2 regions of the Psychrobacillus sp. NPDC058041 genome follow, and region 1 is predicted to be linked to the other one. Evidence: predicted binding sites of a transcription regulator. Region 1 holds the regulator's gene; the other holds the start of a gene.
What was found. The regulator NrdR, encoded in region 1, represses ribonucleotide reductase genes. The targets are predictions, from matches to a motif close to AACACNATATATNGTGTT.

Region 1 (4,543 bases):
TGATCTTGAATCGCCTGTTTCATTTCTCGCAAAAATTCAGGAACATAGACAACTACTGAATGAATATGCCTTGCCGCTAATTCATTTGCTAACGCTCCAAGTAAATAGGATTTTCCTACACCAAATTTCCCGCTTATATAAAGACCTTTAGCAGGAAGTACATTCGTACGCTCCCACTCATTTAAAAAATCTTTTGCTGCTCGAACAGCAACAACTCTGCTACCATCTTCTAAGTCAACACCAGCTAGAGTTGCTTCCATAACCTCTTTAGGCATATGAATACTATCAATCATAGAAGTTACTTTCCTTCGTTCATCTTCAATTACTCCACGATTACAACGAACATATTCCAAGTCAATTAGATTGCGGTCTAAAACTAACCTTGGTTCATAGCCTTTTATATAGTTAGTACATAATTCAAGTGATTGACAAGCTTCACAATGTTGAGATTGAGAATTATATTCATATAACTTACTTAAACTTCGATCCACTACTTGTTTCGAAATATTAACTGCATTTTCTTCTAGAAATTTTTGTATATCTGGGTTTTCTAAAACTTCTTGTTTCATTTCATCCAGTCTGGAGGAAAATTCAGGTGTTATGACTCTCTTTAATGTCTCATTAATTCTCTCCATAATAGCACCTACCTTTTCGTGACGCCTAATTCAGCTAAAAGTTTTTTTCGTTCTTCTTCAATATTTTGAATTCCATTAGTCGATTCCCCGGATTGCTTTGTTTCTCCATCTTTTTTGTAAAACCAATCCGGTACTTTCTCTTCTCGTGTCGGTTTTTTTGTATAGGTTTTCTGCTTTGAACCTTCATTTTTCCATTTCATATATTGTTCATGTTCATTTCTAGCAAGTTCCATCGCTTCTTTTGCTGTTTTGACATCTTTTCGCATCCAATGAGACGCTATTTTTTCTGCATAGTTTTTCGTTAATTTCATATCTGTACGAAGGAGGACATATTGCAATAGAACATTTACGACACCAACTGGCATATTATAGTGCGAAACTAAATGATTTGCTAGTTGAACATCAGCAAGTATAGGCTCTTTCCCTTTAGCAATATCCCTTAAGACCGCCACAGGTGAAGTAGTTTCTAAATAATGAATTAGTTCTGCTTCTTTTGTCAGCGGTGTATTATTTTCAGGAATAGTTTTTTTAATTTTGGTTACATTTTGGATAATCGGAGCCTTTTTCGATACAGTCAGTTTATAATAATCGGCGCACGCCTTTTTTAATCTTGCTTCGGTAAGATGAAGTTCATCATCTAAAGCAAGTATGACAACTTTTTGCATTTCAATGGGATTTAGATTATATAAGAATGAAAGCTTTGCTATTACTTCTTTTGCTTCAATCGTCATCGCAGATTTTGGTACTAGTTGCTCCGACAAACCTTCTTGTAATAATGAAAAATCAAATTCTTCATAGTAAAATGGAAGAGAAGTTTTTCTTTTTTTGGATTCATAATCATCATCATAAGAAATTTGTTGGCTATTTTTTGTGGATGGTTTATAGACGTCCATGAAAGTTCTTGATACATCTTTAAATCCTTCGTTCCAATTGGATAATTGTATGAAGCGATTTCTCAATTGCTTATATGCATTTTCCCCAATTTTATTAAGTAAAAACATCGACAATAATGGATCTTTTAAAAAGGATTCTGCATCTAATGGAGCAGAAAGTTCATAATAAAAAAAACGAATATCATCTTCTGTCTTTTGCCATGTACGAAGTAAACCTATTGCCTCCAATGCAACTCTTGCTTGAAAAATCTTTCCGATAGAAACACCTAAAACATTCATCAGTTGATAATGCGACCATTGTTCACTAGTTTTCACTTCTCCATCCGCCCACAACGTTAAATACAAACTAATTCCTTCTGCCCCAACTAATGGTTGATAGAATAGAGTTAATAATTGACGATCATAATCTGAAAAAGAATATGGCAGCCGAATCATATACATGTCTGCTGGCTGGAGCTCTTTATATAACATCGACAATTGGTCCTACTCTCCTTTGCTTCTTATAAAGACGGGTTTTTCTTTAATATTTCCTTTAGTTCATCTATAAAAACATTTATATCTTTAAATTGGCGATATACAGATGCAAATCGAACATAGGCAACTTCATCTAGCTCTGATAGCTTGTCCATTACCTTTTCTCCGACTTCTTCTGACTTCACTTCTGAATTCCCCATTCTTCTAAGTTCCTTTTCAATCGAAAATACAAGATTTTCTAACTGATCTAATGCAACTGGCCTTTTTTCGCAAGCACGTATGAGGCCACGCAATACTTTTTCACGGCTGAATTCTTCACGAGAACCATCTTTTTTTACAACAATTAATGGCGTTTCCTCTACTTTTTCGAATGTTGTGAATCGAAATCCGCAATCCTCACATTCTCTTCTTCTTCTAATGGCCTTATTGTCATCTACTGGACGTGAATCGACAACCTTTGTGCCATTAAACTGACAAGATGGGCATCTCATATTGATCTCTCCTAATTCCTAACGTTAATTTGTATACTTATTATAACAATATTCTTCAATAAAATCGAAAAAGCAGAGGAATCTCTTCCTCTGCTCATCATTTTGGCTAAAAGTCTATTATGCTTGAACTGTCAAACGTGATTTAGGTACACTTAGTGGACCCATTCCACGGGGCATTTCAATCGTTTCGCGTGTTCCAGCATTAAGAGCATCTGCAATATAGTTAGCTGCAATTGATGGATCTAAATCACCACATGTATACACATCAATGCTCGCGTAACCGTGCTCTGGAAAGCTGTGAATCGTTAAATGCGATTCGGAAATAATAACGACTCCACTTACACCTTGTGGCGCAAATTTGTGAAATGCAACTTCTCTGATTTCAGCACCAGACCTTAGAGCAGCATCAACAAAAGTTTGCTCGATAAATGGCATATCGTTAAGTTTGTCGAAATCGCACTCCCATAGTTCTGCAATAATGTGACGTCCCATTGTTTCCAATGTCCGTTTCCCCCTTTGATAAAATTTGGTATAAAAATTTTAAAAATCAAAGTTGACTACCACGGGGGAAAGTTAGTCCAAAGAGGTCCTAACCCTTTAAGTAGTCTGTGTACGCGAAGTACACGATTCTCATTATATGTTGTTTTTATAAATTATGCAACACATAATAAATCCTCTTTCAAAAAAAGTTGAAAGAGGATAAAAAAATTAAAGAGCTGAAGCAACTTTTTTAGTTAAATCAAGTACACGAGCTGAATAGCCCCACTCATTGTCATACCAAGCAAGAACTTTAACTTTACGATTTCCAATTACCATCGTTGTTAGACCATCAATAGTCGTAGAGTTAGTAGTTGTATTGAAATCAATTGATACTAAAGGCTCCATTGTTAAACCAAGAATACCTTTCATCGAACCTTCTGATGCATTTACAAATGCTGCATTAACTTCTTCTGCTGTAACATCTTTCTGTAAATCTACCACTAAATCTACAAGAGAAACGTTCGGAGTTGGCACACGTAATGCCATCCCATGCATTTTACCTTGAAGTTCTGGTAAAACAACTGTAAGTGCCTTTGCAGCTCCTGTAGAAGTAGGAATAATCGATTGAGCACAAGCACGTGCACGACGTAAGTCCTTATGTGGATTATCTAAGTTGTTTTGATCATTTGTATACGAATGCACGGTAGTCATAAGTCCATTTTCTATTCCAAATGTGTCATTTAACACTTTTGCAACAGGAGCAAGACAGTTAGTTGTGCAACTAGCGTTTGAAATAATATCATGTTTAGTTACATCTAATTGATGATCATTTACACCCATTACAATCGTTACATCTTCATTTTTTGCAGGAGCTGTAATAATTACTTTTCTAGCTCCAGCTTCTAAGTGTGCTGCAGCTTTTTCCCCGTCATTAAATTTTCCAGTTGATTCGATTACGATATCAACGTTTAACTTTTTCCAAGGTAAGTTCGCTGGATCACGATCGTTTACGATTTGAACTCGTTTACCATTAACTATTAGTGCATCATTATCAATGGTAACTTCCCCTACAAAAGTACCGTGAGTAGAATCATATTTTATTAAGTGAGCTAATGTTTCTAGTGGGTATCTTGCATTAATTGCTACGACATTAATGTCCTCTTGTGCAATTGCTTGGCGGAATACCATTCTACCAATACGTCCAAATCCGTTTATTGCGATAGAAGCTATCATGAAAAAAATCCTCCTGTAACTATGTGATACTTTATATTTTATAACCTGGAAATAGTATAACACATATTCACAATCATGTAGCCTTAAATAAGAATTCAGAAAAGTTTTTTATTTACCTGTCATTCACCTTCCCAAATGGAAAGTATTTTCTTTAATTGTTCATTCGTATTTTCTAAAGTTCCGTTGTTATAAATGACAGCATCTGCACCCTTTTCTTTAATAGAAAGTGGAAGTTGAGATTGTATTCGAGCCTTTGCTTCTTCTAACGAATAATTATTCCGAGCTATTAATCTTTCTAGTTGAATCTCTTCTGTTACAGTGACGACTAATATTTTAT
Region 2 (4,543 bases), on a different contig from region 1:
GCCACAATATATTGCGAATAAGGAGTCTTATATTGCGCAAATGATAGGTAATGTTGCGAGTAATGGATAAAATATTGCGCATTTCAAATACATTGCGCATTCCAAATACATGGTGAGTAGGACACAAAATATTGTGAGTAAGGAGTCCTATATTGCGCAATTGATAGGTAATGTTGCGAGAAATGGATAAAATATTGCGCATTCCAAATACATGGTGAGTAGGCAACAAAATATTTTGAGTAAGGAGTCCTATATTGCGCAATTGATAGGTAATGTTGCGAGAAATGGATAAAATAATGCACATTCCAAATACATTGCGAGTAGGCAACAAAATATTTTGAGTAAGGAGCCTTATATTGCGCAATTGATACGCAAGACTGCGAGAAATGGATAAAATAATGCACATTCCAAATACATTGCGAGTAGGCCACAATATATTGCGAATAAGAAGTCTTATATTGCGCAATTGATACCCAATATTGCGAATAAGGGTTAAAATATTGCGCAAACGCCTAGTTTCGTCTAAAATACTCAGGAAATAGTGAAGGCAAGAAGCTCTTAAAAGGCGCTTGCATTTTTCTTTTTTATCTTTCCTGCTGTATTCTGCAGGTGAATTAAATCAAACGAAAATTTTTTCAGTCATCGATTTTTCTTCCTTTCTTTTTAATAAAAAAAAGACTGTAGACAAACTCGCTTCTTACCGAGGTTGGCTACAGTCTGAGGGTCTCCTGTTTAAAGAAGTACCTGTATTATTATTTAGATTTAATCTTCCCAGTCCAAGTTTTGAATCCACCCTGAAGTTGGTTCAAATCAGTACATCCTTTTTTCTTTAAAAACATTGCTGCACGTGCACTTCTTGCGCCACTTTGACAATATAAATATACTGGTTTGTCAGGTCTGACCTCTTTAAAACGTTGTCTAAGTTGTGAAGAAGGAATATTTCTTGCTCCAAGAATATGTCCAGCATCAAACTCTTTAGGTTCTCTTACATCGATTAATTGTGCTTTACGATAACCCTCGATAAATTGGTCTTGCGTAAGATTTGTAACGGCTTTTTTTAAACGAAATGCTTGTACACCAGCATAAACTAGTAATACGACAATTACTCCTATAAAAAAGTATAATGTAGTAGGCACAGTCTTTCCCCTTTCTATGTTTCAATACTCATTATAAAAGATTAACTAGATACAATTCAATCTATTTGATAAAATGAATATCGTTGTGAGGAGGAAGAAGTATTGGAAAAGACAAAATGGTATTTTATTAATTCTGGACCTTGTAGTCCATCTTATAATATGGCGTTAGATGAAGCGCTACTTGATTGGCATAGTGAAGGGCTTATTCCACCAGTCATCCGGTTCTACGAATGGAATCCGGCTACATTGTCCATTGGTTATTTTCAGTCTGTAGAAAAAGAGATAGATTTAGAGGCAGTGGAGCGCTTAGGTCTTGGTTTTGTTAGAAGGCCAACTGGAGGAAGAGGTGTTCTACATGAACATGAGCTTACTTATAGCGTTATTGTATCGGAGAAATACCCTGACATGCCAGCTACTGTTACGGAAGCGTACAGGGTAATTAGTGAAGGTTTGTTAATCGGGTTTCAAAAACTAGGTCTAGATGCTTATTTTTCAGTTCCTGACACAGAAGAGAAAAAATTAAATTTAAAGAAACCAAAATCAGCTGTTTGTTTTGATACACCAAGTTGGTATGAACTTGTTGTGGAAGGGAGAAAAGTAGCTGGAAGTGCGCAAACGAGACAAAAAGGTGTTATACTTCAACACGGAGCAATTTTATTAGATTTAGATGAAGATAAGTTGATTCAAACATTTAAATTTTCTTCGAATGAGTTAAGAGATAGGGTTAAAGCAAGTTTGTCGAAGAAAGCAGTCGCTATAAACAAAATTAGCCAAAGTCCAGTAACAATCGACGACTGTAAAAGAGCTTTTAAAAACGGATTTGAAGATGCTTTACACATAGAGTTAGTAGAAATTACTTTAAGTGAGGAGCAAGAAAAGTACGTGAAAGAGCTGGAACAAAAGCGATATGCAAATGATGAATGGAATTTTAAAAAATAATTATATTTTTTTTAGTCCTTTAGTACATTGACTATTGATACGCTTGCGTTCGTAGCTAATTTGTTAATTTGCAAAAAAACACAACATATAGTAACGTGATAAATAATAATACACCATATACGGTATGGTGTATTTTATTTTTTTAAATAAAAGGGAGGCAATATGATGGTATTAGCATCTCAGAATAAAAATGCAACCATTAACATTGAACAGTTAAACAAGGACATCGGACAATTTTCACAAGTTCATCCAATTACAGAAAGTATGAATACGACACACAAAGGTGTATCCCGATTAGTAATGATTGACAGATATTCATTCAAGGATACTGAAAAGAAAACGCTAAAAGTAGGAGATTTTGTCGTTCTAACTGTAAAAGCTGACCCAAAATTTCCAGCTCGTGGTTTAGGTTTTATCGTTTCAATTGATGAATCGACAAGAACCGCAGAAGTATTGATCGAAGAAGACTATCGTAGTGCAATAGATGATAGTGACGAGCTTGAAACTGGGATTGTAAAACGTTCAATCAATGTTATTGAAAAACCGTTAGAAGTATTTTATGAACAAATCGCAAAACGTAATGCAACGGGACTTTCTTCTGTAGAAAAAACGGAAGAAAAACGTGCTGAGTGGTTCCAAAAGTTCTATGAACAACTTGTTTCTATGAAATTTATTCCTGCTGGACGAGTATTGTACGGAGCGGGCACTGGAACAGATGTAACCTATTTCAACTGTTATGTAATGCCTTTCGTAGCTGATTCTCGTGAAGGAATTAGCGATCATCGTAAACAAGTAATGGAAATTATGAGCCGCGGTGGTGGAGTTGGAACAAACGGTTCAACACTTCGTCCAAGAAACACACTAGCACGTGGAGTAAATGGAAAATCTTCTGGTTCTGTTTCCTGGTTAGATGATATCGCCAAGTTGACACATCTTGTTGAACAAGGTGGTTCCCGTCGTGGAGCACAAATGATTATGCTTGCTGATTGGCACCCAGATATTGCAGAATTTATCATTTCAAAAATGCAAAATCCAAGAATTTTACGATTCTTAATCGAAAATACGACTGATGAAACAATTAAACAATTAGCGAAGGACAAGCTTAAATTTAAACCTTTAACAAATCAAGAAGAAGCTATGTACCAAGGAATTGTCAATTATAAAGCTATACCGGGTCTCGGTGGCTTCAGCAACGAAATTATTCGTGATGCAGAAACAAAAATAAGAGACGGTGGAACATATACAGTTCATAATCCAGAATTCTTAACTGGAGCAAATATCTCTGTTACACTGACAGATGATTTCATGAGAGCAGTAGAAGAAGATACAGATTTTGAATTGCGTTTCCCAGCAATTGAAACTTACACTCCAGAACAAATGGCTTTTTATAACAAACATTGGCATGAGGTTGGAGATGTTCGTGAATGGGAGCAGATGGGTTATTCAGTTAGAACATACAGAACGGTTAAAGCGAAAGAGCTTTGGAACTTGATAAATGTTTGTGCTACATACTCAGCAGAACCTGGAATTTTCTTCATCGATAATGCAAATGAAAAAACAAATGCGAAAGCATATGGCCAAAAAGTAGTTGCAACAAATCCATGTGGGGAACAGCCACTTGCACCGTATTCGGTCTGTAACTTAGCTGCTGTTAATCTAGCGCAATTTGCGAATAAAGAAACTAAGACGGTGAATTTTGAAGCTTTAAAAGAAACTGTAAGTGTTGGTGTGCGCATGCAAGATAACGTAATTGATGCAACACCTTACTTTTTAGAAGAAAATAAAGTACAAGCACTAGGAGAACGTCGTGTTGGATTAGGTGTGATGGGTCTTGCTGATCTTCTCATTTATTGTGAAAAAGAGTATGGTTCGGAAGAAGGTAATGTATTAGTTGATGAGGTCTTTAAAACGATTGCAATAGCTGCATACGAAACATCTGCAGAGCTTGCGAGAGAAAGAGGGAGCTTCCCATTCTTAACAGCTGATACAGAAGAAGAAACGAATCGTCTTCGAAGAGCATTTACAGAAACAGGCTTTATGCAATCTATGCCTGAAGGAATTCGTAACTCTATATTAGAAAATGGTATTCGTAACTCTCATTTACTAACAGTTGCTCCAACAGGCTCTACTGGCACCATGGTAGGTGTTTCAACTGGACTTGAACCTTATTATTCCTTCACTTATTACAGAAGTGGACGTTTAGGGAAATTCATTGAAGTAAAGGCAGATATTGTACAAGAATATCTAAGTGCAAATGTAACAGCTGAAGAAGAAAGCCTCCCAAATTGGTTTGTAACAGCAATGGAGCTTGCACCTGAAGCACATGCAGACGTTCAGTGTATTATCCAGCGTTGGATTGATAGTTCTATTTCAAAAACTGTGAATGCACCTCGCGGATACACAGTCGAACAAGTAGAAGGTGTATATGAACGTCTATATCGTGGTGGAGCAAAAGGAGGGACAGTCTA

Region 2: the regulator NrdR is predicted to act here: its motif matches at 2,153-2,170, upstream of ACFVR1_RS11460 (vitamin B12-dependent ribonucleotide reductase).

Annotation. Positions count from the first base shown of each region.
Region 1 is NZ_JBHVRO010000010.1:126,858-131,400, forward strand. Features, by position in the region: gene dnaI (primosomal protein DnaI) at 1-635, opposite strand, end outside; gene ACFVR1_RS15590 (replication initiation and membrane attachment family protein) at 644-1,999, opposite strand; gene nrdR (transcriptional regulator NrdR) at 2,029-2,493, opposite strand; gene speD (adenosylmethionine decarboxylase) at 2,611-2,994, opposite strand; gene ACFVR1_RS15605 (glyceraldehyde-3-phosphate dehydrogenase) at 3,202-4,206, opposite strand; gene coaE (dephospho-CoA kinase) at 4,326-4,543, opposite strand, start outside.
Region 2 is NZ_JBHVRO010000006.1:138,920-143,462, forward strand. Features, by position in the region: gene ACFVR1_RS11450 (rhodanese-like domain-containing protein) at 753-1,112, opposite strand; gene ACFVR1_RS11455 (lipoate--protein ligase family protein) at 1,239-2,075, shown strand; gene ACFVR1_RS11460 (vitamin B12-dependent ribonucleotide reductase) at 2,241-4,543, shown strand, end outside.